Regions from separate parts of the Proteiniphilum saccharofermentans genome, predicted to be linked through region 2. Evidence: riboswitches for the same ligand, from Rfam matches in the RefSeq annotation. Region 2 holds a riboswitch; the other holds the start of a gene.

Region 1 (15,360 bases), 860 kb from region 2:
TTGTCACTTCGAAACCAGTACTGTTAAACCGGTTACTATACATAATAACCAAAGTAAAAGACCATTTTGTCATATTCATTCCTCGTTTTAAATATATATGACGAAGGTACGAAAAATAATATAAAACCAAATAGTTTGTAACTAAACGGTGAGATTATTCAATACAGAAAAAGAGAAACAGGATAATTATCAACGTCATTGTCAGGGTAACCCGTATATTGATGAAACAGGCCCGTAGCACGTCGGCGTGTGAGAGATCCCGGTCGTTCTCTCCTATATAGGGTTTTTCTACTAATTTGCCATGATACACGTTTGGACCGCCGAATCGGCAGTTGAGAATTCCGGCCAGCGCCGATTCGGGATAACCGGAGTTGGGGCTTGAGTGGCATCCGGCGTACTTGCGGATAAAGCGGAATCCACGTCCTGAAGGTGGGAACAGCACCATTAATAAAGCTGTAAGCCGGGCGGGAATAAAGTTGGCTGCATCATCGAGGATGCGGGCGGCAAACCATCCGAAATCGCGGTACTTCTCATTTTTATACCCGATCATGGAGTCCATGGTATTTATCATCTTGTATGCCATCATCAGAGGGATACCGCCGAGTGCATAGAAAAACAGGGGCGCGATTACCCCGTCGCTGAGGTTTTCGGCCAGTGTTTCGAGTGTTGCCGTGCGGATCTGTTTTGCTGTAAGTTGAGATGTGTCACGTCCCACAATCCAGCCCAGTTGCTTTCGTGCTGCCGGAATATCACCTTTCACAACCAGTATTTCCACTTTCACCGCTTCGGAGATCAGGCTCCGGTTGCTGACCGCATAAAAAAAGAGAATGGTGTTGATGATAAGCAGGACGGCAGGGTAGGGAGTGAGTATCCGTTCTAACCCCAATAAAAATAGAAAGACCAATAATACCAATCCTGAAGCGACAAGTACGCCATTCCTCTTTTGATGGTTTCCCCGGTTAAACTGCCGGTCACACCAGGCAATCATACTGCCAAACAGCCGGATGGGATGTGGCAAACGGTGTGGATCGCCGATAAAAGCATCCAGCAATAACCCGCCCAATAGCGGAATTAGAAAATCCTGGTATGTGATAAAGAAATGGTACAAAATAAAATCAATATCTTGTATAGAACAATTTCAATGCTTTAATAAGCTGATGGTTCCACACTTCGTCCTGTACAGAAATACGAAAATGTTGTGGTGTTAATCCTCTGAAGTTGGCTGCATCGCGGATCAACAGCCCGGATTTGTCGATTAGAAACTGCTTCAATTCCGCTGCAGTTCCTTCTGTCATCTTTACCAAAAAGAAATTGGACGGTGAGGCGGTCACTTCGAATTGAGGTAACGCGTTGATTTCTTGTTGTAACCGTGCTGATTCGGCACATAGTGAAGCGGCATCCGGCAACAGCCTGTTCCGGTTCTCCAGAATAAAACTTCCTGCTTCCAGAGCCAATACATTTACCGACCAGGGGGGGCGCAATGACCGGATACCATCGATTATCTGTTGGTCGGCAACAATATACCCCAGGCGTAATCCGGGAATGCCAAATGTTTTTGTAAGCGAGTGTACGATAATCAGATTCTTGAATCTGCCTTGCAACTCTTTTACCGATTCGTTCCGCGGGCATAGCTCGTCATAAGCTGCATCCACGACAAAACAGGTATGGTGATTTTTGCTGCAAAAACGTGAAATAGTATCGTTACTCACAAGCGTTCCGTCGGGATTGTTCGGTACGCCGAACCAGGCCATATCAACTTCAAAGTGGGGGGTATCCTGCAATGATCCTATCGGGAGGAACGAAATCTCATGCCGATAAGTGCGACAGGCATCCTCATACTCTGAAAAGGCAGGATAGGGGATTACACTTTTCCGGTGTTGAAAGAGGTGTGCGAGCAAATAAAACGCCTCTGCAGAACCGTTTGTGACCAATATATTATCGGGAGATACAGCGTGAAAATCTGCCAATTGAGATGTTAATTTACGACTGTTTGGATCAGGATAATTGCGGATGGTATCCATATGACTTTTCAGATAATCCGCAATAGTCTCCGATTCGTTCCGGTAAGGAATATTAGAGCTGAAGTCACATCTTATATCCGCATAATCATATATGTCGTTACCATGTCCTGTTTGCATTCTTTTAATTACCAATTACCAATTACCAATTATCGTGTGCAGCACATTGTCATTTATTGCCAAAGCATTATCCTTCCCGTTTTTCCTACTAACCACCTAGGCACCCAGGCACTTATAAACATACTCCATATCCACATTCTCCCGGATCACATCAGCGAGCCGGTTATATCCCTCTTCCTTACGGGCTTTATAATTGACGGTGGCGGAAATATCGGGATCTATCTGACGTAGCACCCGTTCAATAACTGATGCATTATCAAAAATGCCGTGGATATAGGTTCCCCAGGTCTTGTCATTCAGGAAATAACCGTCAGTTTCACCGTTTTCCATACGGCAGAGCGGACGATTGGAAGATGTATGTCCTGCGTGTATCTCATATCCTTCACCTGAAATATCACTTTCAATAAATGAAAACCGGCATTGTCGCGTTTGTTTCCCATCAGCAAGGGTAGTGATAACCGGGAGTATGTTCAATCCGGGTAGTACCGGGATATTTCCTTCCACACCATCGGGGTCGCGGACTTCTTCTCCCATCATCTGGTAACCGCCACAGATGCCATATACCGGTTTCCCGCTGCGGTGATGGGCCAGAACAACCTTGTCGAGGTGTTTTTCCCGTAATGTTTTTAAATCGGACAACGTATTTTTTGATCCGGGAATAATAATAATATCGGTCTGCGACAAGGTTTCCGGATTGTCCGAATAGAAAAGGTTCACGTCCGGTATCAGTTCCAGCATATTGAAATCGGTAAAGTTTGATAAGTGCTTCAACAATACTACTCCGATATTTATTTTTCCCTCTTTAAAAGCTGTTTTTTTCTTTTCGATAACCACCCCATCTTCCTGTTCGATAAAAAGCCCTTTACAATAGGGGATAATACCAATTACCGGTTTTCCTGTCAGTCCTTCCAATATCTTTTTGCCATCGTCAAACAGGGTGATATCTCCCCTGAACTTATTGATAATAATCCCTTTGATGGCATTGCATTCGGCTTCGGGAAGCAATTGAAGTGTTCCGTACACACTGGCGAACACTCCGCCCTTATCAATATCAGCGACCAGAAATGTGGCGGCATTGGTATGCAGTGCCACACGCATGTTCACGATATCTTTCTCCCGGAGGTTGATTTCTGAAATACTACCGGCTCCTTCAATCACTATTGGATTATAGCGGCTGGCCAGCCTGTCGAACGAACGCATTACTTCCGAGAAGAGTGAGTCCCGGTCAGTCTCGTTGAAATATTCCCGTGCCGATTTATTCCCTGCGGGTTTACCGTTGAGCACCACTTGCGAGGTTGAGTTGCCGGTCGGTTTCAGCAAGACGGGGTTCATCTCCACTGTGCAGCCGATTCCGCATGCTTCCGCCTGTACAGCCTGTGCACGGCCTATTTCAAGATTGTCTCCGGTCGGATAGCTGTTGAGTGACATATTCTGCGCCTTAAACGGGGCAGGGGAATAACCGTCTTGAAGGAATATACGGCAGAAACCGGTATTGATTACCGATTTTCCTACGTCGGAGCCGGTGCCGACAAACATAATGGGACGAAGTTTATTCATTATATGGCAATATTTCCAGTGACGGTTGTAATCTATGGTCGTTTTTCTATGATCGTGACCTGCCCATAAGCAACCGGTTTGTCGAATGCTCTTTTTACCGGCCAGTTTTTTAACAATATCCTGAATGCACGGATAACCCCTGCATGTGTGATGACCAGTATATTGGCATCTGTTTTTGGTAAATCTGCAATAAAGCTCTCCACCCTCTGCAGTATGTCCCGATATGACTCTCCATTTGGGCAGGCTTCGTTCAGATAATCGGTAAACCATTTTCCACCTCTCTCTGATTCGAAGATTTTATCCCATGTTTGGCCTTCCCATTCACCGAAGTTCAATTCTTTCAACCGGTCGTCAAGGAGTAATGGATACTCCAATGATATGCCGAGTTTTACACATCGGCTCAACGGACTGCAAAAAATATGTCCGAACTGTATCCCTGATAATCTCGACCGGATTGATCCCATTTCGGTTTCGAACGAGTCGGCCAATGGTACGTCGGTCTGCCCGTAACAGATACCTGATGGTACATCCACACGTGTATGTCGGACAAGATAGAGTTTCATGAGATCGGATATAATGCAGCACAAACAAGATAAAACGCGAGTTCCGAGAATTGTTGCAATGCGCCCAATACATCACCAGTGAAACCACCTATTTTCCTCTCCGTATATTTTTTCAAAACCATGACGATCATTGCATAAACCGGAATAACAACCAGAATAATTTTCCAGGATATGAAAACCAGTGGTAGCAGGCCAAATATAAGTGCAATCACGAATGTCACCTTATCTGTTCTCCTGCGGGTATGCATCGCCTTACTCTCTCCCGTGCGTGCATAATGGGAACTATTTATCAGAAAAATCGGCATCATCCTGCTTGATGCATGTGATGCAATTAATACTGTAATAATATGGGATGGGTTGATAGAAAGGAGCAGTGTAAGCTTTGACACAAACAGTAAGATAAGGGCGATGACTCCATAGGCGCCGATAGTACTCTCTTTCATGATGGCCAAAATACGTTCCTTGTCGCGTCCTCCCCCGAATCCATCAAAAAAGTCCGATAGGCCGTCTTCGTGGAGGGCCCCGGTTACGATCACCATTACAGCTACGGATATAACAAGGGCGACCGGTACCGGGAATATCCACCGGAACAGTAAAAATATTCCTCCTCCAATTGCACCCACAATGATACCAATCAATGGAAAATAACGGAATGCTTTCGTCAGGTTTTCTTCCGAATAGTTGATTTTACCTGCCGGAATACGGCTGTAAAAGAAGAGTGCATGGAAAAAGAGGTTGATTTGCTGCTTCATCTTTCCGGTTTGCTAAAATAGGCTATTTTCCACTTTATGTCGATGAATGGAAATGTTTGTTTCTGACATCATGTACACCGGCCTCTTCGAAACCGGCCATCTCATTGAGGAAGATCAATGCTGACCTGACAATGGGATAAGCCAGGGCAACTCCGGTTCCTTCTCCTAACCGCAGGTTGAGATGTAGGATCGGATTGCCTTTCAGGTACTTGAGCATCAATATATGTCCCTTTTCATCCGATGAATGGCTGAAGAGGGTGTTTTCGAGGATATCGGGTTGAATTTCGTATGCAGCCAGAAAAGCAGAAGTCGCAATAAATCCGTCGGCAACGACCAACATATTTGACCGTTTAGCCTCGAGTACGGCTCCGCACATCATTGCAATTTCGAAGCCACCGAATGTAGCCAGTGTTTCGACCGGAGTAGCGGGATAGTATTTTTCGGCAACCCGTTGAAGTATTTCACATTTATGACGGACACCTGCATCATCATGACCGGCACCTCGTCCCACACAATCATCGAGGGGGATGCCCGTAAATTTATGCAGTAACAGCGATGCCGGTGAAGTATTTCCGATACCCATTTCCCCGAAACCTATCACGTTGCAGCCATTCTCAAATTCCTGACGGACAAATTCTGCTCCTTTTTCCATCGCCTTGTGACAGGTTTCTATGCTCATGGCAGGCTGATATAACATATTGTTTGTGCCACGGCCTAATTTGGCATCAATAACACCTGATCCTGCCGGAAAATCGAAATCGACACCGGCATCGATAATTTTCAGGTTGATACCGTGCTGGCGTGCGAACACATTGATCCCGGCGCCTCCATGGACGAAGTTCATTACCATCTGATGGGTGATCTCTTTCGGGCAGGGGCTTACCCCCTCGTCGGCAATGCCATGATCGGCTGCAAATACCAGTATGGCAGGATTACATAGTTCGGGCGTCAGTGTTTGCTGTATCCTACCGACCTTAAAAGCAATCTCTTCAAGTTTGCCGAGCGAACCTGCCGGCTTTGTACGGCTGTCGATCTTCTGCCGAAGTGCAGTTTCAATATTCATATTTTTTAATCATATAAAGAAGTTAGAAATCAGAAGTTAGCACTGAGAAGTTAGAATTTTTCACTTTCTTCACTTCAGTTGCAATGGAATACCGGATACCATCACGTATGCCTTATCGGCCGATGCGGCAATATGCTGGTTGACCCATCCCTGCAGATCGGTGAAATGGCGCGAAGCCTCATCGGGAGCATGAAGTCCCATCCCTATTTCATTACTGACGATGATTAGCCGGAAATCCTGCTGAATGAAACCGTTCCATTCCGACTTTGCCTCTTCCAGTGCAGCGTCGAGATTATAGTCGTTATCATGGAAGATATTGGTCAGCCACAGTGTAATGCAGTCAAGCAGGACAGTTCGACCGGCAAGTGAGAGAGAACGCAAATATTTCTCTTCTTCGATGGTTTCCCATTGTTCACCCCGGTCAGCCTGATGACGACGGATACGTTGTTCGAAATCATCGTCCCAGCGGCGGGACGTGGCAAGATATAACGGGCTGGAGGAATATTCTTCCGCCAACTTTTGTGCGAATCGGCTTTTGCCTGATCGTTGTCCGCCTGTAATGAAAATAATCTCCCGCATTATTTTTCTGTTTTATTTTACACTAAGTTGTTTTCTAGTGCGCAAAATCAATTTGCACCATGTTCAGATGCAAATTTACCTAATTTCTTCAGAACGAATAGCTGAATGACCCCATAATACTACGTCCCGGCATATTGTATCCGTCTTTTTCGGTGTAATTTTCATCGAGCAGGTTGGATACTGATATCCCGACACGTGCTTTCGGGGTTACATTATAGTAAGCAGAATAATCAAAAACCAGATGTGCCGAATGTTGAAGAACCTGATCGGTTGTTTCATAATCGCCCTTGGTGTAGTAATCTTCCGGTTTTATATCGGGACGAAGGCTGGTAGGATTCCAATTTTCGTCATAGGCAAACATCCAGTCCTGTTCCAGCCGTTTTCCGATATAGCGTGCGTTTAGCCGGGTTACAAAACCGCGGTTGGTATCAAATGTAATACCGAAGTTCCCTGTATTGCGGCGTACGTAGAGTATATCTTTGGTCAGCGTCTTCTCATCAGGTGTGCCTTTTCCTCTTATTTCATCAAATTTGTTATTGAACATATGGGTGAAACCTGCATATAGTTCCAGGCTATTTTGCGATCCAAACTCTTTGGCGATATCGGATGAGAACATAAGCTCCAGCCCGTTCATGCGGCCATTTGTGGCATTCGCAAAGGTGAAGTACATGTCGTTGGTTGTTTCATCAAATTTTGTCTCGTTCACGATCTTATTTTTATAAAACGCGTGAAAATAGGACACATCTAAATTCAACCATTCATTATTGGATATGTTCATCCCGAAATCGAATGAAGTGGATGTTTCAGCTTTCAGGTCTTCATTTCCTTTGTATTTCATGCCTCCCGCCTCGAATTGTCCGGCCATCTTATAGGCGTCGGGCATGTAGAAAGCGTTTCCTGCACTGGCATGGATGTTCAGTATAGGTGTAAGGAAGTATTTGATCCCGACCGAAGGGTTGAAGTTGGAATAATTGTTACTTTTCTTTTCGTTACCGAGAAAATCATCTGCTTCCAGTGTGAATTTGGTGTAGCTATAGCGTAGGCCGGCATTGACAAATAGATTGTCTTTTGTGTATGCTCCTTGTACAAATACCGATGAAGCAAAGCTATTATGATCAGGACGGTAAGGATCCGTCTGCGTCATTTTATCTGTAAACCGTTCGGAGGAGACGTTCAGTGCATCCAGGTCGATTCCTCCGATCAATTGGAAATCACCCCAGGTATGTGTATCGCTTAACTTCAATCCATATTGTTTGACCGACTCCTTGTAGTTGATAAATGCATTATCGGTGTTGTTGTCGTAATTGCTCTCATTATAAACAGAATAATAGGGGGAGATAAGCAATATGTTATTGAACGTATTGCGACGGACATCGACTGAGGTATTGGTCCGGTCGAAGTCTTTCTTGGTCAATCCTTCAGAATGCCAATAGTTACCGGGCATTTCAATGTCATTTGAAGTGACGAATATGCCTGACAGATCGGCACTCCAGAGGTCATTGAACCCAATATTCAATTTCCCCATGAATTGGTTGATCTGGTATTGGCTGTTGGTCATGATATCGCCATACGATTTTTTGTCGAGGATCAATTCCTCTTTTTCCGATAAAGAAATCAGATTCTTTTTCCCGATACGATAATCTTTATCCTGTGCTTTCCTTGAAAAGCCGAGTGCTAAAGAAACGTTATCGGAAATGCCTCCCGATGCATATCCGTTGAAGTTGGTCTGCCCGAAATTTCCGGCGCTAAGGCTGATATTGCCAGTCCGGCTATCACCGGGTTTGCGTGTGATGATATTAATCACGCCACCCATTGCGTCCGATCCATAGAGCACTGAGTAGGGGCCTTTCACTACTTCTATCATCTCGATAAAATCGGTTGGGATAGAAGTGAGATTGGTTGTCCCGGCCGGTTTGCCATCGATCAACACCAATGTGTAGTTGCGGTTATGGGCGGAAGGGCTGAACCCACGCATACCTATGGCCGATGAAGAGCCGGGATATTGTATGATGTCAAGGTTGACAGTCCGTTTAAGCAGGTCGGCCGCATTGTCAGCCTGTACGGTGGTTATTTTTTTACTGTCGATGATCTCCACTTTCTGTGGAACGCTCTTTAAAGGTAGTCCCATACGAGTAGCGGTGACCACTACTTCCTCCAGGTCATATGTTTGTTCGGCAGAATCCTGCGCATAGAGGAGTGTGCCAGTGAAAAGCAAGGCAAAAATGCCGGTGAAAAATTTCTTGTTCATTGTTGAAAAATTTACAGTTAAACATTCGTTTGAACCATAAACTTTCGAGGGAGAGAGTGTTTTGAAATTCCGGATACAAGGAGAATTTAAATGCGGGAGAATTTAAATGCCGGAAATGATCTCAACGCTGCTTTTATCCCGAAAGCTTGCATGGCTGATGCTTTCGGTCAGGTCTTCCGGCTCGTTCCCGGTTATCCGTTGCCTTCCCACCCCGATTTATCGGGACAGTGACTTTTACATTTGAAAATGTCGGATAACCCTGTAAATAGGGAACATACGGCTGCGGGTACAGCTTCGGCTTCTTCGCTTATGGCAAACTACCGAATTCCATTGTGCCCGAAAGCGCTGCAAAAGTACTGTTTTTATTTGGGATTCGGAAATGAAATATTGGAGGGTTTATTTGGAGATCGGTTTGTTTGGTGAAATAATTTATTTTTTTCCATTGCGTAACCTCTGTTCAGATACGGGAAAGACTACCGGTTTACCTGATATGGGATTAGTCTTTACGATCACTACCGTGTCATATACATTTTCGATATGTTCATAGGTAATCACCACTTCGGGTGCTCCCTGGCAAAAGGTTGTCCCGTTTTTCATCATCAGGAGGAAGTCGCAATACTCGGCAGCAAGTGAGAGATCGTGTAAGATCATCATCACACTGAGTTTCATCTCTTCGTTCAGTCGTTGGATCAGGTTCATGAACTGCATCTGATGGGTAATATCAAGGTGTGATGTCGGTTCGTCGAGTAACAATAAGCGAGGGTGTTGTGATAAGGCGCAGGCAATATTGGCCATTTGTCGCTCACCACCACTCAATTCCGTCATCGATTTGTGGCGCAGACGATAGGTATTGGTCAGATGCATATAATGGTGTGCTATCTCGATATCTTCTTTCCTGTCGAAGAACTGGAATGGTTGACGGTAGGGAAGACGTCCCATCAGTACATATTCTTCTACCGATAGTTCTGCTGTTTCGGAGAATTGCGAGACAATGGCGAGTTTTTGCGCCTTTTCCCTCCATGTGAGTTCCGATAGGTCAGTTCCTTCAAGCAGGATATTTCCCTCTTTTAACGGCAATGTCCCTGAGATACCCCTGAACAGTGTGGTTTTCCCGGATCCGTTGGGCCCGATGATACCCGCAAACGACCCTTCGGGGAGCTTCAGGTTAATGTCATGTACCCGGAAGCCGCTACTATATCCGCAGGAGAGGTTTTGTATGTCGAGAAAAGGAGGCATTCTATTAATTATGAGTTATGAATTAAAAATTAAAAGTGAAAAGTGAAAAGTGAAAGAAGTTCAGAAAGAATTCACATAAATTATTCAATCTCCCTTCAATCTTCATCTATCTTCCTCAATCTCCCTCAATCTTTTTTCAATCTTTTTTCAATCATCCCTTCAATCTCCTTCCAATCATCACATCAACTAATCATCATATCGTCTGAGTTCTTTCCGTCTCGAATTACTCAATAACATGATAAACACTATGCCGCCGACAATACCGGTAATTACTCCGATAGGCAGCTCGTTGGGCGAGATGATAGTACGTGCAATTACATCGCACAGGATCAGGAATATGCCGCCGCTCAGAAAAGAAGAGATAAGCAATATGCGGTAATCGGTACCTACCCACAGGCGAACAATGTGCGGGATAACCAGTCCGACGAATCCGATGACACCTGCCACGGCAATACATGCTCCGGTAAGCAGCGATGTGATGACGAACAGGATGCGGATTACGCTGTTTGCGTTAAACCCTAAGTGTTTGGCCTTTTCTTCTCCCAGTCGGAGAGCATTAAGCGGCATTACGAACAGGTATGATATGATCAGGCAGAAGAGTGAAAGAGCGATCATTACTGTGATCAAGGTGCTGTTTGTTTCATTGAGCGATCCCATCATCCAGAAAACAATACCATGGATATTGTCCGAAGAAGTGATCGACATAAGGAACATCATCAAAGAAGAGGCGATGAAGCTAATCATCACCCCGGTCAGTAGCATCCGGTTGACACTGAGCCCACCCCTTCCGAGGCTGAGGGTATATACCAGGAAGATGGTTGCGAAAGCACCGAGGAAACCGGCTAACGGCAGAAATAGGATATTAAGCAGATGGAGTCCGGCAACAATTGCAAAGGTGATACCTAGCGATGCACCACCGGAGATGCCAAGTGTATAAGGTTCTACTAACGGATTACGGTAAATTCCTTGTAATATGGCACCTGCCAGGCTGAGGCTTCCGCCAATGGTTAGCCCGAGCAATGTTTGGGGAATACGGATATATGCCAATACACCGTATTCCATACTCTCCTTTTCAGAAAGAATGCCAGGCAGGTCGCTGATTCGAATCGAAATCTCTCCTGTTCCCAGGGATAGAAGGGAGACAGCTGATAATCCCACCAAAAGCAGTAAGACATATATACCCCAAACCCATTGTTTTTGTCCCATTCTTTTTTAGCTTAACCTGTATTTCGGAAACAGTTCACAGTTATTTAATATTCAATTCCTTTCCGGCTCCGTATCTTACGGTCGTAAGGATGTTTCAGTTTCTTACAGAACGTAACGTAATCGGCGAGTTCCATTATGTTATCCGTGGCAGCCCTACCTGTCATTACAAGTTCCATATTGGCCGGTTTGGATTTTATAAAATCAAGGAGTACCGATTCATCCAGATATTGATCGCGTACCGAAATAAGAATCTCGTCCATGATAAGGAGATCGTAATGCTCGGAGGCCACTTTCTCTCTAAGGATTTCGATGGCTTCCGGAACTTCCTTCTTGATTTGTTCGCCGTCGATGCTCTTATCAAGATGTGGGTGTCCTTTGGCAAAATTCAGTACGGTTGCACCGAGTTTTTTGAGGCTTTCCATTTCTGCATAACCGTATTTTTCGGGACGTTTGTGGAAAGAACAGTAACATACCTTGAATCCGCTACCCAAAGCACGTACGGCCAGACCTACAGCCGAAGTCGTCTTTCCTTTCCCGTCACCGGTGTATATATGTATTAATCCTAATTTTTTCATACGATTAAAATATTTATTTTCAAATGTATCGTATGGAACTCGCATTAATCATGAACTTGGGTGAAATCATTTTCATGCTCGTTTCATAGGTGAATTTATTTTATTTCATTTTTCACTTTTCATTTTTCACTCATTAACCGGTCCATTAATTCCATTGTCTGTACAAAAGTGATGGGAGTCGGCTGGCAGGCAATATCGGAATCAATTATATGTATCTGGTTGTTCCGGGTTGCTTTCAAGCTGGAGTACCTTTTCCATGTTCTCAGTTCTTCTTCCCCTACAATGCCCATAGTGGCGATGAAAATATAATCGGGATTATGGGCAATGACAAATTCTCGTGAGACTGCACCCTGTATCAGGTTTTTGGAAATATTTTCAATGCCAAGTAATGTCATATAATCATCCATAAACGTATTGGGGGTAACCGCGAACAACGGGTTGGCTCCGATTTGGAAGAACATCTTCCGTTTTGTCTTTTGTTTGTTCCTTTCTACTATTTTCTTGATTGTCTGCTCGCTTTCTTCTACCAGCCTGTTGGCTTTTTCAGTCTTGCCTACCAGTTCACCCATGTGTATAAACTGGTTGCAGATTTCCCGGAAAGATTGTGGAGAGTGAATAATCTCTACTTTTATGCCAAATTTCTTCAATAATTCGATATCTTTTGGATTGGTCAATCCGGAAGCCAATACCAGGTCGGGTTTCAGGCTGATGATCTTTTCTACGTTTGCTTTCACTGCTGAAGATACGATCTCTTTGTTGTCACCTTTAGCCGCCACACAATAGCTTGTACAACCTATCAGGTTATCCTGTGCTTCCAGGTAATAAAGGCTTTGAGTGAACGAGGGAGCCAGTGACACGATACGTGTATATGGCTGCCCTTGCACAGCGAATGTCACGAGGACAAACAGAAACAGAAATATTTTTTTCATTTTTCCACCTTTTTACTTAGTCACTTAACCACTTAGTCACTTTTCCGCATTTTCGTGCAAAGGTAACAAGAAACGGGTAAATAGCGCAATAAGATTTGAAAACAACGATGGTTTCTTAAATATGCCATATGGGGTACTTTTGCAACTGCGAAGGTATAATGTAAAGCGGGTGACTGAAATTTTGGCAGAAAATTTGTCAGTTTCTACTCGAGCCGGTAGTTTTTTTGGCAGAAAAAGGGAGCGAATAAATTTGGCACAGAATTCGCAGTTGAGGTAATGTCAATTAGATAACTAACATTAATTATATTAACATCAATTTTAGTAGAACGTATGAATATTAAACCATTGGCAGACAGAGTGCTGGTAAAACCGGCAGCTGCAGAAGAGAAGACAGTGAGTGGAATCATCATTCCCGATACGGCAAAGGAAAAACCGCTGAAAGGCGAAGTAGTAGCTGTGGGAAAAGGTACAAAAGACGAAGAAATGGTTGTCAAAGAAGGCGACAAAGTGCTTTATGGGAAATATGCAGGCACTGAAATTGAAATCGATGGAGTGCAACACCTGATCATGCGTCAGTCTGACATTTTAGGGATCATCGGATAAACAGTAACCCAAAAGATTGACTTAGATAGATGGTAGATAGATGGTAGATAGATGGCAGATTGAAAGGAGATTGATAGCGAAATTCAATCTGATTCAATCTAATCCAATCTCAATCAATCTCAATCAATCCAACTCAATCCAATCAATCTAATTCAAAATAAACAAAAATAATCGAAATAAAATGGCTAAAGAAATTAAATTTAACATGGATGCCCGCGACCTTCTGAAAAAGGGCGTGGACGAATTGGCGGATGCCGTTAAAGTTACACTCGGCCCCAAAGGTAGAAATGTAATTATTGATAAAAAATATGGTGCTCCCCAGATCACTAAGGACGGTGTGACAGTAGCAAAAGAGATCGAACTGGATGATGCTTTCCAGAATATGGGAGCGCAGCTGGTGAGAGAAGTCGCTTCTAAAACCAATGACGATGCCGGAGACGGAACAACTACTGCTACTGTTTTGGCCCAGTCTATTATTGGTGTGGGACTCAAAAACGTGACTGCAGGCGCCAATCCTATGGACCTGAAACGTGGTATCGACAAAGCTGTGGCTACTGTAGTGGAGAACCTGAAAAGCCAGGCTGTTGAAGTAGGTAATGACCTGAAAAAAATTGAAAACGTTGCCAAAATCTCTGCAAACGGTGATGAAACCATTGGTAAACTGATTGCCGAAGCCATGCAGAAAGTAAGCAAAGAAGGCGTGATCACCGTGGAAGAGTCGAAAGGTACCGACACTTATGTAGACGTGGTGGAAGGTATGCAGTTCGACCGCGGATATATTTCTCCCTATTTTGTGACCGACACGGAAGCGATGGAGGTGGATTTTGAAAATCCGCTCATCCTTATCCATGATAAAAAGATCTCTGCTATTAAAGAACTTCTTCCCATCCTGGAAAAAGGGATCCAAACCGGAAAACCGCTGTTGATCATTGCTGAAGATATCGACTCTGAAGCGCTTACAACATTGGTGGTAAACCGTCTGCGCGGATCATTGAAGGTGGCTGCGGTAAAAGCGCCCGGATTTGGAGACCGCAGAAAAGAGATGTTGGAAGACATTGCTATCCTGACCGGTGGTGTGGTGATCTCCGAAGAAAAAGGTCTTACTTTGGAAAACGCTTCACTCGATATGCTGGGTAGCGCTGAAAAAGTGACGATCGACAAAGATACCACTACCATTGTGAATGGTGTGGGCGAAAAAGAAGCCATCAACAACCGTATCGGGCAGATCCGTGCACAGATCGAGAAAACCACATCCGATTACGATCGTGAAAAACTGCAGGAACGCTTGGCTAAACTGGCCGGCGGTGTAGCAGTGCTTTACGTGGGTGCACCTTCCGAAGTGGAGATGAAAGAGAAGAAAGACCGTGTACAGGATGCCTTGTCAGCTACCCGTGCTGCCGTAGAAGAAGGAACCGTTCCCGGTGGTGGTGTGGCTTATGTGCGTGCTATTGAAGCCCTCGAAGGCCTGAAAGGCGAGAACGAAGATGAAACCACCGGTGTCGAGATTGTGAAACGCGCTATCGAGGAGCCGCTTCGCCAAATAGTATCGAATGCCGGAAAAGAAGGTGCCGTAGTTGTACAGAAAGTGCGTGAAGGCAAAGCCGATTTTGGTTACAATGCCCGCACCGACCAGTACGAAAATCTCTACGAGACAGGTGTGATCGATCCGGCGAAAGTGACCCGTGTTGCTTTGGAAAATGCAGCTTCTATTGCCGGTATGTTTCTCACAACCGAGTGTGTGATCACCGATAAGAAAGAAGAAAATCCGGCTCCAATGCCTCCGATGGGCGGCGGTGGAATGGGAGGCATGATGTAATCTTAAAATAGATTATATTAGTACGCTATCAAGGCGGATAACTGGAAATAGGAATTGAAAGTTGTCCGCCTTATTTTTTATTATAAGAAAAGATA
Region 2 (15,360 bases):
GTAACACATCATATAACCCCACTTTATCGTAAAGATAGTCGAAGACGTTATGGGCCAGAAAATCGCGGTATGCCGAAGGGTTATATATCTCTGCCAGGAATATGACCTCCGGGAATTTATCCTTTACCCGGGGGATTGCCCACCTCCAGAATGCTAACGGTACCATCTCGGCCATATCGCACCGGAAGCCGTCGATATTTTTCTCCGCCCAATAGAGGAGTATATCCCCCATCTTTATCCATGTATCGGGAATTGGATCGAAATGTGCCTGTTTCCCGTGTAGGTAGTCTACTCCATAATTGAGTTTCACCGTCTCATACCAGTCGAAATGAGTGGGCCTATGCGAAAAACAGTCGTTACCGGTGGCCTTTGCCGGGATCTCGTTGTATGCCGGACCGGACGATTTTTGAAGTGAGAGTTGTATTTCTAACGCTTGCCCGGGGATATAGTAGAAATTGTTTTGCGGTGAAAATGCCATCGAGGTATCATCGTCCTCCCCGAAGTCTTTTACCCCTTCCGGCTTGTTGATGGAGCGGTAGTTCCTGGCTACATGGTTGGGTACATTGTCGATGATCACTTTCAGTCCGGCAGCATGTGTCCGTCGGACCAATGCTTCGAATTCCGCCATTCTCTCCGGGATGCTTGCAGCCAGGTCGGGATCCACATCATAATAGTCCCTCACCGCATATGGCGACCCCGCCTTGCCTTTGATGATTTCCGGATATTCATGCGGGAGCCCGTATGCCGTGTAATCGGTGGTGGAGGCATGAGCCAATACGCCGATATACCAGATGTGGGTATAACCGTTTGCTTTTATTTTTTGTAAAACGGTATCGGAAATATCATCGAATTTTCCTGTCCCGTTCTCTTCAATGGTGCCATTGAATTTGTTGGTGGAAGAACTGTTGCCGAATAGTCTGGGCAACAACTGGTAAACAAACAGTTTCTGGTTCATTGGATATTGGGGTTTTCGCTAATATCTGTTTCCGGATGTAATATTCCATTGCGTCTCCTGATCCGTTGGAGCTGCTCGCGTACTTTTTTGGTCAGGGCATAGTGCCTGTGGCATTTTCTTACGATCTCCCACGATTTCTCTTCACTCATTTTCACCACAGCATAATGATATCCTGCTTCCATGATCTTTAGCTGGTTCTGCAGGTCGAACATGGAATATTTTTCTATCCCTTTGGTCTCGATGAGTATATCACAATAAGCTTTATCGATGAGGGTGTTGGAGTTTGACATCAGGTTGAATGTGCGTTCCAGCATTCTTCGGATATTGTTTTTTTCCGGAGCCGGCAGGATCAGGGAGACATTCACCCCGATTACGTATTTACATTTTTTACGGATGACCGAGACGGGGAAATTTTTCAGCAATCCCCCATCCACATAGGGTACATCATGGATCATTTGGGGCTGGAATACAATGGGGACGGAACAGGAGGCGACTACCGCATCCACCAGGTCATCGCCATTGGAGAAGACGACGGTGGCAGCCCTCTCCCAGTCGGTGGTCACCACATGGAAAGGTATCTGGAGTTCCTCAAACCTTTTTGCCCTGAGGTTTTTCTTTAAAAATTTGTGTAATCCGGTGCTTTTGAAAAAACCGGCTGTGGGTAAGGTGAACTCTACGAACTCACGGAACTCTTTTTTGTGGAAGAGTTCCACAATCTCATCGGGATGGTAGCCGTCGGCATAAAAAACGCCGGCAAGCGATCCGGCACTGGTTCCCGCAATCACATCGGGTTTCAGTCCGCATTTTTCCAATACTTTCAACGCGCCAAGATGGGCGAACCCTTTGGCGCCTCCCCCACTCAGGGCGTACCCTAAGAAATGATCATAACTTTTACTGAAGATAGCCATGATATCTGTCTCCTTTCAGATGTTTTGTTACACAAATATGGGACTTTTTTTCGAGTTTTCAATTGCACAAATCAACTATTCCATATCGATCACCCAAGCACTTTCTCACCTGGGCACTTTCTCCCGTAACTCCCGTATGGATTTTCCCAGTAGCGGGTGAACGAGATCCGGGGCAATTTCGTATAAAGGGTCAAGCACGAAAGAGCGGGTATGAAAATGCGGGTGAGGAATGGTCAGATCCGGTGTATCGATTACGCAGTCGCCGGCTAAGATAAGGTCGATATCTATAGTCCTGTCGGTATACTGCCCGTTTTTACTTTTCCGAGATCTACCTATCTCTTTTTCAATATCCTGAGTGATTTCGAAGAGCCTGTAAATATTTATATCGGTTGCCACTTCGCATGCACAATTGACAAATATATTCTCTGATTGAAAGCCGACGGGGGCTGTCAAATAAAAAGCGGATAGGGAAATTATGCTCCCTATCCGCTCTTCTATTCTATCCAAAGCCTCTTCTATATTTTTCTGCTTGTCACCAAGGTTGGATCCCAATGCCAGATAAACGGTATATTCATTCGTTCCGTTCATGTTGTTAACGCTGGATCAGTCTACAATCAGCATTGCATCCCCGTATGCCCCGAAAGTATATTTCTCTTTGATTGCCTCTTCATAGACATTCATCACCTTTTCATATCCTCCGAAGGCGCAAGCCATCATCAGTAATGTGGAATAAGGCAGGTGGAAATTGGTGATCAGGCTGTTGGTAAGAGTGAAGTCATAGGGAGGAAAAATGAACTTATTGGTCCATCCATTCCGTGGTTTCAGGTGACCGTCAGTGCTGACAGTCGTCTCTATCGCACGAAGTACGGATGTGCCGACTGCACAGATATTTTTCTCTGCGTCTTTCGCCCTGTTCACCTTTTCACACAATTCCTCGGTAATAATCATCTGTTCCGACTCCATCTTATGTTTGGTCAGGTCTTCCACATCAATCATGCGATAAGCACCCAATCCATTATGGAGCGTGAGAAAACCAAAATCGATATCCCTTATCTCCATCCTCTTCATCAGCTCGCGGCTGAAGTGCAGGCCGGCAGCAGGAGCAACCACCGCTCCTTCATGCTGGGCGAAAATATTCTGGTATCTTTCCACATCTTCGGGTTCAGCACTCCGCTCCAGATATTCAGGAATAGGTGTTTCGCCGATCGAGAACAACTGGTTTTTGAATTCGTCGTATGGGCCGTCATAGAGAAAGCGCAATGTACGGCCACGCGAGGTGGTGTTGTCGATCACCTCTGCAACCAGCTCTTCATTTTCACCGAAATACAATTTGTTTCCGATACGTATCTTCCGTGCCGGGTTGACAAGCACATCCCACAAATGCTGTTCGGGATTCAATTCCCTCAATAAAAAGACCTCTATCTTGGCGCCGGTCTTCTCTTTGTTTCCGAATAACCGTGCAGGAAAGACCTTGGTGTTGTTGAAAATAAAGAAATCCCCTTTATTAAAATAATCCAGCACCTCTTTGAAGGTTTTGTGCTCAAGTTGGTCCGATTTCTTGTGGACCACCAGTAACCGGGACTCATCACGATGTGCCGCAGGGTATTTCGCAATAAGCTCTTCCGGCAAATTGAATTTAAATTGAGAAAGCTTCATAAGTTAAAAAAATCCTGTATCAATTATATTTTATCTGTTTTCTTGTGTTGCTTGAGGAATATTTTCATTAAAAAAATGATCAATATCATCCATATTAAGACAGTTATCCACTGTTATGTCCCCTACCCTTGTACGCCGTAAGCCAGTAAGATGCGCACCACTATCCAGCGCTATCCCGATATCCCTGGCCAACGCTCTTATGTAGGTGCCCTTACTGCATACCACACGGATGGTGATATCCGGCATGTTATAAGAAATCAATTCGATATCATCTATAACCAATAATTTGGGTTTTAGTTCAATATCTTTATTTTTTCTGGCTAACTCATATGCCCTTTTTCCATCGACCTTGACTGCGGAAAAAACAGGTGGAACCTGTTCTATGGTACCGGTGAAACGGTGAAGTACATCCTCCACCATTTTTCTGGTGATATGGGTTGTCGGATATTCGGCATCGACTTCCGTTTCAAGATCGAACGAGGGGGTAGTGGCTCCGAGGCGGACATGTGCGATATATTCTTTTGTTTCAGCCTGTAAAGCCTCTATAAGTTTTGTTTTCCTGCCGGTGCAGAGGATCATTACCCCTGTGGCGAGCGGATCAAGCGTACCTGCATGTCCTACCTTCAGTTTCTTTATTCCCAGCCTGCGGCATATCTTGGCACGGACAACCCGGACCACCCGGAAGGAAGTCCAGTGTAACGGTTTATCGATATATAAAATTTCACCTTCGATAAAATCCATATTTTTTATACCATGGTCAGGCTTACCCCTGAGAAAACTAATATAAGCAATATGGTGCCTACGATGATGCGGTACACACCAAATGCCTTAAACCCGTAACGGGTGAGAAAATCGATAAAAAAGCGGATAGCCAGGATTGCCACTATGAATGCTACTACATTACCGATAACAAGCATTAAGATATTATCTTTCAGCATCGCGGTGCTGACGGGATCTTTCAGCAGTTGGTACAACTTATACCCTGCCGCTGCCGCCATAGTGGGAACCGCCAGAAAGAATGAGAACTCTGCAGCATTCCTGCGGCTGAGTTTAGTGGTCATCCCCCCGACGATGGTAGCCATGGAACGCGATACACCGGGAATCATGGCGATACACTGGAAAAAACCTATCGTAAGTGCCCTTTTCCATCCTATTGACTGCCCCTGCGACGGGTTGTTGAACCATTTATCCACAAATAGCATGAAAATACCGCCCAACACGAGCATCACAGCTACCACAGTGACATTTTCAAGTAACGCATCGATCTGGTCACCAAGAAGCAAACCGATGATCCCGGCGGGAACCACGGCGATAAACAGTTTCCAGTAAAAATCGAATTTGTAAATGAATCGGGTGAGGTAAGTCCATCCCTTTTTCGCGGCAGACATGCCGTGCACAGCTTCTTTATCAAAAACCACGATCGGGTTCAGCCGAAAAAAACGTTTCCAGTAGAGAACTACGACCGAAAGGATCGCGCCAAACTGAATGATCACCGTAAATGCTTTCACAAAATCAGTACTCTCCATTCCCAGTAATGCCTGGGTGATGATCATATGCCCGGTGGATGATACAGGAAGAAACTCTGTGAGCCCCTCTACGATGGCAATAATAATTGCTTCTAATATGCTCATTTATAATATATTTTGCAGTATCCGGCAATAATTTTATTTTCCGGATGTGCTGCTTTTTTCTTTCGAAGGATACAGAATGCCCACCACCATCAATACAAAACCGGAAAGGCAAACGACAGGTGCCAGTTTTATACGCCTGGCGCTGAAAATATCGGGTTCAAATCCGCCTTCGAGTGTGGTGGCCGGTCCGGTCATCAGCAGGAAACCTGCAATGATAAGAAGGATGGCGATGCCACAGATGATCAGGTTTGTTTTACTTAATGCAATACTTTTTTGAGACATATTGTGTGATAGTTTTTATACGTAATATAACTGGTCTGATTTCATTTTCACATATCTGTTGACGGCAAAAGTCGTAGCTATTGTGGAGATAATTACTCCCAACAAGATCACGATAGAGAATATGATAATCAATTCCATAGAACTGATAATAGGTTGTATTTCGGCATACTCCCTGGTGAAATAGGTGATGATGCCAAAAATGATGAGGTCTGCGATGATGCCCGCAATGATACCTGTGAAAATATTATTTATCACGAACGGCCTTCTGATGAAGCGGCCTGTCGCTCCCACCAATTTCATTGTGTTAATGAGAAACCGTTTTGAGTACACACTCAGACGAATGGTATTGCGGATGAGCGTGAAAGAGATCAATAACAGCACGGCGGCAAGGATCAATAAGACAGTCATCACTTTCGAGAGGTTGTCGTTGATCAGGTCGACCGCCTCCTGCTGGTAGAGCAGGTCCGTCACATTGCTGTTCTGCCGGATCACTTTATTGATGACCATGATACTGTCGCTGTTGGCATATTCCGAATGGAGAAAAATCTCAATACAATCCTGTGCAGGATTATATCCCAGCAGTTCTTCAGGATCTTCTCCCAGGTCCTTGATAAGTTGCTCTTTGGCCTCTTCCTTGCTGATAAACCGTGATGATTTAACAAACGGCTGTGCATCCAGATTATTCCTGATCTTCGATATCTCGGCGTCTGACACCTCCGAAGAGAGCATCACGTTAAAACTCATGTTTTCTTTTACAAATCGTGACAATCCATTCCCCATGAAAAGGATCAGTATGGTGATTCCCAGCAACACCAAAACCAGTGATATACTGATTGTGGATGTGATCTTAGCATTTAAGAATCGGGCTGTAGATACCTTTTTTTTGCCTGTCATACGAGTTACAGATAGTGAGTGTGAAAACACAGAAAAAGCACTTTTTCCAAATAAACTGCAAAGTAATAAAAATTATCGCAGAAAAAGTAATGAATGTGAAAGATTAAGGTCTTTTCACTATGTGGATTTTCTGGCGGCACTCGGCACAGTGCAGGTAAACTGGCCTCTGCATCCGCACCCAAATAAAATTTATTGCCGTGTCTTTTCTAATTGTTTGCTTCTGATGATGGAAGCTGCAACCGATACCACAATCAATGTCATTATGATCAGCAATGAAGCAGTGGTAGGAATATGAAAATCCACTCCCTGTGTGTGGGCGTAATGATTGAACATCATCTTGGCCCCTATGAAAAGAAGGATGGCACTCAGCGCATACTTCAAATAGTAGAAATAATCCATCACACCTCTTAGTGCAAAATAGAGCGAGCGAAGTCCGAGGATCGCAAAGATGTTGGATGTATAGACGATGAACATATCGGTGGAAACAGCCAATACGGCAGGAATAGAGTCAATTGCGAATACCAGGTCGGTCACCTCTATCACCACCAACGCCAGGAAAAAAGGTGTGGCCACCACCCTGTTGTCTACCTTCCTGAAGAATTTCGGTACCGAGAGGTCATTCGTCATGGGAATGATTTTACGGGTGAGTTTTACATACCAGCTATTGTTCAGGTCTTTTTCTTCTTCTTTCTCTTCCTCTCTTTTTTTATGGATAAAGTCCACTACCATTTTTATTCCGGTAATCACCAGGAAGCCTCCGAACACATACATGATCCATGCAAAACGTTCCAACAGCGCAATTCCCGCAAAAATAAAGATAGCCCTGAAGACCAAAGCACCCAGAATGCCCCAGAAGAGTACATCATGCTGATATTTGGGGGCAATCTTGAATGAAGTGAAAATGAGTATGAAGACAAAAAGATTGTCCACACTCAATGATTTTTCAATCAGATAGGCCGTGAAAAATTCGAGTGCCGGTTCTTTACCGAAGACAAAATAAATCCCCGCATTAAAAATAAGTGCGAGGGAAATCCAAAAAAAACTCAGCCACAAAGCTTTCTTCACGTTGACCACTTCACCTTTTTTGTGAAAGGCAAACATGTCGAGCAATAATAATACGATAATGAGGATGATGAATCCTATCCAAAACGCGGAATTTACTTCCATTTGTGAGAATGTATAAAATTGATATAACCTAAGAAATTTACCCCACTACAACATTTTACGGGTCAAAAAGTTCATTCTTCACTCTTCACTCTTCATTCTTCACTCTTCACTCTTCATTCTTCATTCTTCACTTAGCCTTAACCCCATTTCCGCAGCCTTTTTTAGCATAAACTGAAAAGCGGCCTCCCTCTCGTTAGGTATTTCCCCTTCCAATATCGCTTCCTTGATGGCTGATTTAAGGAGCCCTATCTCCCGGCATTGCGGGAGACCGAAGATCTCCATGATTTCATTTCCATCCACCGGAGGCTGGAAATTGCGTACCCGGTCTTTCTCCTCTATCTCTTCCAGTTTTCTTCGCACAACCTTGAAGTTGTTGAGAAACCGGCGTACCTTTTCCGGATTCTTCGATGTGATATCGGCCTCGCAAAGTGTCATCAGGTCGTCGATATCATCCCCGGCATCAAACAACAGGCGCCGTACCGCAGAGTCTGTCACCTCCTCTTCCACCAGTTGCATGGGACGCATATGGAGTGAAACCATTTTCTGCACATACTTCATCTTTTCATTCTGGGGCAGCTTCATTCTCCGGAAGATCTTAGGCACCATCTTTTCACCTATATAATTATGGTTATGGAATGTCCATCCGAGCCGTGGATCCCACCTTTTTGTGACAGGCTTGGCGATGTCGTGGAGAAGGGCTGACCAACGCAGCCAAAGGTTATCTGTCTGCCGTGCGATATTGTCCAATACAGTAAGGGTATGGTAAAAATTGTCCTTGTGCCCTACCCCGTCTTTGGTTTCGGCTCCCTTCAACGCTGTCAGCTCAGGGAAGATGATATCGAGGAGGCCGGCTTTTTCCAATAGGATGAATCCCACGGAGGGCTTGGGCGAGAGAATGATTTTGTTGAGTTCATCAATCACCCGCTCCATCGAGAGGATAGATATACGTTCTTTATTGCGGCCGATAGCATCAAATGTGTCGGGATAGATATCGAACCCGAGTTGGCTGGCAAACCGGATGGCACGCATCATCCGCAAGGGATCGTCGCTGAAAGTGATGTCCGGATCGAGAGGTGTGCGTATAACCAAATCTTCCAGGTCCTGAATCCCGTTAAAAGGATCCAGCAGTTCTCCGTATCGGTTCCCGTTCAGGCAGAAAGCCATGGCATTGATGGTGAAATCACGCCTCCGCTGGTCATCTTCCAAAGTGCCGTCTTCCACGATAGGTTTACGCGAATCCAGACGGTAAGATTCTTTCCTGGCACCCACGAACTCAATTTCGTACTCTTTGTACTTTATCTGTGCTGTACCAAAGTTTTTGAAAACGGAAATCCGGCTTTTCTTGCCCAGTTTTTCAGATACTGCTTTTGCCAACTCGATCCCCTGGCCGACAGCCACCACGTCGATATCTTTCGACGGGCGGTATAGAAAGAAATCACGTACATAACCACCGATCAGATAACATGCCACTCCCATTTCATCGGCTGTTTCTGAAATCAATTTGAAAATCTTTTTGTTTAGGTGCGCCTGTATCTCTTCCTGCAATATCTCCATAAATAATTTTTTATATGTCTGGTTTTTCGTAACTTGCCGCCTGTCCCTGCCATTAAAGCAAAGGGTTCCCTTTACGGACTGTGGAATAGTTGTCCTGCCGAAGTAATTACATTACAGCGTATTATCTGTTACGAATTGCAAAATTACAATAATTGTGCTTTATAACAGCTTTTGATGAGGAATATATTTGTAATTTTGCAGAGGTAAACAAGGCCGGGGGGCGATCTTCCGTGCTCATAAAATGCTATTATTGAGATGCGTTTTTCTTTTCAGACCACTGTACTGTTCCTTTCTGTACTTCTCCTTTTTTCCTGTTCGGGGAAAAACAGGGGGGCGAAAGAATATCTTTCCCAGGCGGGAAAAGCATATCAGGAAGGCAATTATCCGCTGGCCAAGTTGAAGATTGACAGCATTAAAATTCTTTTTCCTAAATCTTTTGATGAAATCAACGCCGGGTTCACGCTTATGCAGGAGATACGCATGGCGGAAAACAGGCGGAATATTGTCTATTGCGACTCGATGCTGAATGAGAAATATTCCGAACTCAAAGAGAAGCTCAACCTTTTCGATTATGTACGGGATGAGCGGTACCAGGAGTTTGGAGAGTATTACCCCAAAGCATACCCCTATCACTCTTCCCTGAGTCGAAATGGACTCCGTTCGGGTGTGAGGGAAAAAGGAATACTCTTTATCGAAAGTATCCTTTCAGGAAGCCACATCAAGCATAACAAAATCAAAATAACTACCGACGACGGTAATTTTGTAGAGACCCTCCCCGTCACTTCCGACGGATTGAATTACCGTTTTAATACCCTGGACAGAGCTTATGAGATTGTCCGTTATAGTGGGGGCAGTGAAAACGGAGTCGCCGGATTCATCTATACCTTCCGCGATCAACCACTCACCGTTCAATTTATTGGTAACCGTACCATCACAGTCAAAATGACCGACGCCGCTAAAAAAGGTGTCAGCGACTCGTTCGAACTCTCCTCCTTGCTGCTGGATATAGAACAGCTGAAACTGGAAAAAGAGAAAAGCGAAGCATTGATCAGATATCTGGAAAGCAGGCAACAATAACTCAGAAAACGATCCGCAATTTTTACAAAACAGAAGACTTGGAAAAATAAAATCGCCCTGTAATTTTAAAAATGGAAAACTTTACTCCAATTTTAAATTGAAAAATTTTCCATTTTGATAAACTTTATCGATATTCCATAGAAAAATATATTCCGTTTTAAGTATCTATTCCGTTTTTTTATTCGATATTTGTTGGACATTTTGGTGTTCCGATTACGAGTCCTCGTGACCGGAATGAAAAGGGAATCAGGTGCAAATCCTGAACAGAACCCGCTGCTGTAAACTCATTCAAGCGTTTCTGCAATTCTTTTTGCCACTTTTATTATATGTAAAGGGAAGGCCGCCGGAAACAGAGTAAGTCAGAAGACCTGCCAAAACAAGAAATAAATTTTCTTTCGGGTTTATAAAGGAAATGTGCAATAAAGCTAAACTGTTTTTTATTAAGTTGTAGAATAAGAAAACTTATCTACTATTCATGTGACTTAAAAAAATAGTTCAGAAGTAAAAAATTCAATCCGATGTTTGTTTATCCCATGCATGACAGGATGTGTTGTGCATATATGGGCTGTTTAATAACCTGTAAAATTGCATCAAAATGAGAAAGATCGTCAAATTTGAAAAAGAAGATTGCAATCCGTGCCTGATGGTGTCGAGATTCCTTGAAGATAAGAACATTGCTTTTGAAGCTGTCAACCCGTTTAACAGTCCGGAACTGGCAATGAAATATAAAATACGTTCTGTTCCCACTACTATCCTGGTTGATGGGAGCGAGGAATTAGTACGCATTGTGGGTTATGATCCGGAGAAGTTGAATACAATGGTAGCACAACTATGACAATCTATTACGATAGCAGAACGGGCAATGTGGAACGTTTTGTGCGTAAGGTATCAGCAAGAACCGGATGGCAATGCCTGAAAATATCTGAAGATTTGATCGTTTCAAGCCCCGGTCACCTTATTACCTATACTACTAAGATAGGTCAGGTACCCTACTCTACTGGGCGTTTCATGCAGGCGAACTCCCCGTTTATCTTAACCGTCTCGTCGAGCGGGAATATGAACTGGGGTGCGAACTTTGCCGTGGCAGCCGACAAGATTGCGACGAGATACGGGATACCGCTCTTGCTGAAATTCGAACTGTCGGGATTGGAACGGGATGTAAACGCCTATATAGAGAAAGTTAATGCCTATAAGGCACAACTACAGGCACTGGTTATGTAAGCAGTGTGCCTGTAATAAAAATAGAAATTATACAAACGGGCATAAGGATCAATATATTGATGTGATAATGGGATGATTTGAAGGTTCATGATTTTATAATTAATTGGGAATTAATAAATTATAATTTATAACTCATAATTTCAATCAGTCTTGATTCCTGGCTCTAAATTTTAATTAAATGAAAGTAAAAAACTGGATATTGCTCAACAACCAGGTAATGGTGAAAAAGGACGATGAGTTTCAGTTCGAGAAGGACAAAGAGGCGGTACGCTCCTATTTTCTCGAATATGTCAATAAAAACACCGTATTTTTCTATACGTTGAAAGAAAAGATAGATTACCTGATCGAAAACAACTATTACGAGAATTTGCTGGAATGGTATTCCTTCGACGAGATCAAAGAGGTGTACAGCCTGATGTACGAGAAGAAATTCCGTTTTCCGTCCTATATCAGTGCGTTCAAATTCTTCCAGAATTATGCCCTGCGGGATGATAGCGGGGAGAAATTTCTGGAACGGTATGAGGACCGGTTGGCATGTGCTGCGCTTTATCTCGGCCGTGGCGATATAAATAAGGCAATGGAGTATGCCGAATTGTTTATCAATCAGGAATACCAACCCGCCACCCCCACCTTCCTGAATGCCGGCAAAAAACGCTCGGGAGAGTTGGTGTCGTGCTTCCTCGACGAGATCGGCGACAGCCTGAACGGGATCGGTTACGGGATTAATTCTTCCATGAAACTTTCGTCCATCGGCGGTGGTGTTTCGCTTAATCTCTCCAAGCTGCGCGGACGTTCGGAAGCGATAAAAGGAGTGGAAGGCCGTGCCAGCGGCGTATTGCCGGTGATGAAGCTTTTAGAGGATGTGTTCTCCTATGCCAACCAATTAGGGCAACGGCCGGGCGCCGGGGCGGTTTACCTCAATGTATTCCACTCCGATATCGAGGAATTCCTCGATTGTAAAAAGATCAACGTGGATGAGAAAGTGCGTATCAAATCCCTCTCCATCGGCGTAGTGGTTCCCGACAAGTTCATGGAGCTTGCCAAAAAGGATGAGCCGTTCTATGTGTTCTATCCGCATACCGTGTTTCAGGCATACGGGCAGTACCTCGACGATATGGATATCAATGTAATGTATACCGAACTGGTCGATAACCCCAAAGTAAGGAAGAAAAGGCTCAATGCCCGCCTGATGCTGGTAAAGATCGCCCAGACACAGAAAGAGAGCGGTTATCCTTATCTCTTCTTCAAGGACAATGCCAACCGCGGGCATGCGTTGAAAGATATCGGTGAAGTGAAATTCTCCAACCTGTGCACAGAGATAATGCAATTGTCGGAAGTATCGGAGATCAACGATTATTACGAGGAGGATGTGATCCGCCGCGGTATTTCCTGTAACCTGGGTTCGCTGAACATCGTGACCGTGATGGATAACAAACGGATCAGGGAAGCGGTGAAGACCGCCATCAGCTCCCTGACGGTTGTTTCGGATATCTCGGATATCGCAATTGTCCCCTCCATCAAAAAAGCCAACGAAGAGCTGCACAGCGTGGGACTGGGAGCAATGAACCTGCACGGGTTGTTTGCCAAGAATTTTATTTCGTACGAAAGTACCGAGGCGCTCGACTTCTGCAACGTGTTTTTCATGATGATGAATTTCTATTCGCTGGAGCGTTCCATGGAGATCGCCCGCGAAAAAGGAATCGTCTTTAAGGATTTTGACAAGTCGGAATACGCCAAAGGGACATACTTCGATAAATATACCGGGCAGGATTATCTGCCTAAAACCGACAAGGTAAAGGAGTTATTCGAAGGGATCGGTATTCCCGGGATCGAAGAGTGGAAGAACCTGAAAGAACAGGTAATGCAACACGGGCTGTATCATGCCTACCGGCTGGCGATAGCGCCCAACCAGTCGACTTCCTATATCATGAGTTCCACCGCTTCGGTAATGCCCGCGGTGGATACGATAGAGGTGCGCGAATATGGCGACAGCACTTCGTTCTATCCGATGCCTTACCTCACCAACGACAATTATTTCTTTTACAAATCGGCATATGATATGGATCAGATGAAAGTGATAAGGCTGATCTCGGTGATCCAACGGCATGTGGATCAGGGTATATCGACCATACTGCATACCAAAAGCAGCCATACGACCCGCGACCTGGCGCGGTACTATATCTACGCCCATAAGGCGGGATTGAAATCATTGTATTATACCCGGACAAGGAAAACGACAGTCGAAGACTGTATCTCCTGCTCGGTGTAATTGATTTTTGCAAAGAGGTATGACTACAACTAAATCATCGACTGACGATATTTTGTGACCCATTACAGCTCGTGCTACGCTAAAAGAGTAGAACTCGCTTCGCTCAAACAGCTACTCTTTTAACGCTACTCACGAGCAATGGGTCCCCACAAAATATCTAAAAGGTCTCCGCTTTAGTCTCAGTCATATTCCAAAGACACACGCGAAAATAAAAACAACAATATTATAAAAAACAAACATGAACCAACGGCCAGCATTAGCAAAACCCTTTTGCTTCCTATTACAGGACTGAATAGTCTTGTGTCTTGGCTCTTGATTCTTGGCTCTAATATTAATCATAATGAAACAATTTAAAGCCGTCAACTGGAATACTCCCGAGAACGACTACGTAGAGATGTTCTGGGAACAAAACCTGAAACAGTTCTGGATCGATACCGAATATATCCCTTCAAAAGATATCGATTCCTGGAAATCGCTTTCGCCCGAACTGCGCGAAGCATATAAAAAAGCATTGGGGGGATTGACCCTGCTCGATACCCTGCAGAGCCATACCGGTATGCCTAAGGTGATCGACAATATCGAGGGGTTGCAAAACAAATCGGTACTTTCCTATATGTGTATGATGGAAGCCATCCATGCCAAATCCTATTCCACTATTTTTACGACAGTGGCTTCCACCACCGAAATCGATGCCATTTTTGAATGGGCATCTACCAATGAACAACTCCAGTTCAAAGCCAAAACGATCGATAGCTATTACCGCAAGCTCGACAAAGAGCATGTATCGAAAGAAGAGGTATATATGGCGTTGGTGGCTTCCGTTATGCTTGAGACATTCCTGTTCTACAGCGGCTTCTTCCTTCCCTTATGGCTGGCTGGTCAAGGGCAGATGGTCGCCAGTTGTGATATTATCAAGAAGATCATCGCCGACGAATCCATCCACGGTGTGTTTGTCGGGCTGTTGGCACAGGAGATATTCGATACTTTCAACGAAAAGAAAAAGGAAAAACTCAAAGCTGATCTACTCGCCCTGATGGACATCCTTTATGAAAACGAGATGAAGTATACCGATCATGTCTACAGCGATATCGGCCTCGGAGCCGAGGTAAAGGAATATATCCGGTATAACGGCAACAAGGCGTTGATGAACCTCGGCTTCGAGCCGCGCTACGAAATCAATGAGGTAAACCCGATCGTACTGAACGGGCTGAATGTGGAAACGACACAACACGATTTCTTTTCCAAAAAATCGACCAATTACGAAAAAACCCTCGAAATAGTGTATCTTCACGACGGTGATTTCGACATGAAAAAAGAATTGGAGATGGAGATTTGATAATTTTGCTGTTTTATTTTCAATTGGAATTGTGCTCATTGAGAACAAATATTACAAAAGATTTGTTTGAATTATACTCCTTTTGAAATGAGTGTAAGAATCAAGAGTCGGGAATTTGATTGATGTGATGATTTACTGATTAACGATCCCGACAAGTCGGGATAACTTGTCCCGATCCTTCGGGAACTTGTCCCGATTTATCGGGAAGTAGTGATGATTGGAAATTCAATTAGCTCATTAGTTTAGTCTTGTGTCTTGATTCTTGGCTCTTGTGTCTAAATTTTTTAATCATATGAAAGATTGAAATAGGTATATAAAGTGTAATTCCATTTTTTAACGATGATACAAAAAATTCTAATTGCAAATCGGGGCGAAATTGCTGTGCGTGTGATGCGCACATGTAAAGAGAT

What was found. Region 2 has a riboswitch for cobalamin ahead of PSM36_RS08955 (thioredoxin family protein). Riboswitches for the same ligand answer to the same signal wherever they lie in the genome.
Region 1: it holds a riboswitch for cobalamin, as region 2 does, so the genes downstream of both, PSM36_RS17825 (TonB-dependent receptor plug domain-containing protein) here and PSM36_RS08955 (thioredoxin family protein) in region 2, are expected to answer to the same signal.

What each region holds. Positions count from the first base shown of each region.
Region 1 covers NZ_LT605205.1:1,424,629-1,439,988, forward strand. The annotation lists gene cbiB (adenosylcobinamide-phosphate synthase CbiB) at 155-1,108, opposite strand; gene PSM36_RS05515 (pyridoxal phosphate-dependent aminotransferase) at 1,116-2,138, opposite strand; gene PSM36_RS05520 (cobyric acid synthase) at 2,235-3,695, opposite strand; gene cobC (alpha-ribazole phosphatase) at 3,728-4,258, opposite strand; gene cobS (adenosylcobinamide-GDP ribazoletransferase) at 4,255-5,010, opposite strand; gene cobT (nicotinate-nucleotide--dimethylbenzimidazole phosphoribosyltransferase) at 5,045-6,073, opposite strand; gene PSM36_RS05540 (bifunctional adenosylcobinamide kinase/adenosylcobinamide-phosphate guanylyltransferase) at 6,143-6,652, opposite strand; gene PSM36_RS17825 (TonB-dependent receptor plug domain-containing protein) at 6,741-8,900, opposite strand; cobalamin riboswitch at 9,050-9,255, opposite strand; gene PSM36_RS05550 (ABC transporter ATP-binding protein) at 9,330-10,136, opposite strand; gene PSM36_RS05555 (FecCD family ABC transporter permease) at 10,323-11,342, opposite strand; gene PSM36_RS05560 (cob(I)yrinic acid a,c-diamide adenosyltransferase) at 11,387-11,917, opposite strand; gene PSM36_RS05565 (ABC transporter substrate-binding protein) at 12,037-12,846, opposite strand; gene PSM36_RS05570 (co-chaperone GroES) at 13,177-13,449, shown strand; gene groL (chaperonin GroEL) at 13,631-15,265, shown strand.
Region 2 covers NZ_LT605205.1:2,287,665-2,303,024, reverse strand. The annotation lists gene PSM36_RS09010 (alpha-amylase family protein) at 1-955, opposite strand, end outside; gene PSM36_RS09005 (patatin-like phospholipase family protein) at 952-1,863, opposite strand; gene folK (2-amino-4-hydroxy-6-hydroxymethyldihydropteridine diphosphokinase) at 1,969-2,451, opposite strand; gene queA (tRNA preQ1(34) S-adenosylmethionine ribosyltransferase-isomerase QueA) at 2,467-3,519, opposite strand; gene truB (tRNA pseudouridine(55) synthase TruB) at 3,550-4,260, opposite strand; gene PSM36_RS08985 (undecaprenyl-diphosphate phosphatase) at 4,266-5,150, opposite strand; gene PSM36_RS08980 (DUF3098 domain-containing protein) at 5,184-5,432, opposite strand; gene PSM36_RS08975 (cell division protein FtsX) at 5,448-6,326, opposite strand; gene PSM36_RS08970 (TerC family protein) at 6,516-7,493, opposite strand; gene PSM36_RS08965 (CCA tRNA nucleotidyltransferase) at 7,614-9,047, opposite strand; gene PSM36_RS08960 (hypothetical protein) at 9,303-10,124, shown strand; cobalamin riboswitch at 10,310-10,514, shown strand; gene PSM36_RS08955 (thioredoxin family protein) at 10,720-10,959, shown strand; gene nrdI (class Ib ribonucleoside-diphosphate reductase assembly flavoprotein NrdI) at 10,956-11,345, shown strand; gene nrdE (class 1b ribonucleoside-diphosphate reductase subunit alpha) at 11,524-13,614, shown strand; gene nrdF (class 1b ribonucleoside-diphosphate reductase subunit beta) at 13,955-14,950, shown strand; gene accC (acetyl-CoA carboxylase biotin carboxylase subunit) at 15,290-15,360, shown strand, end outside.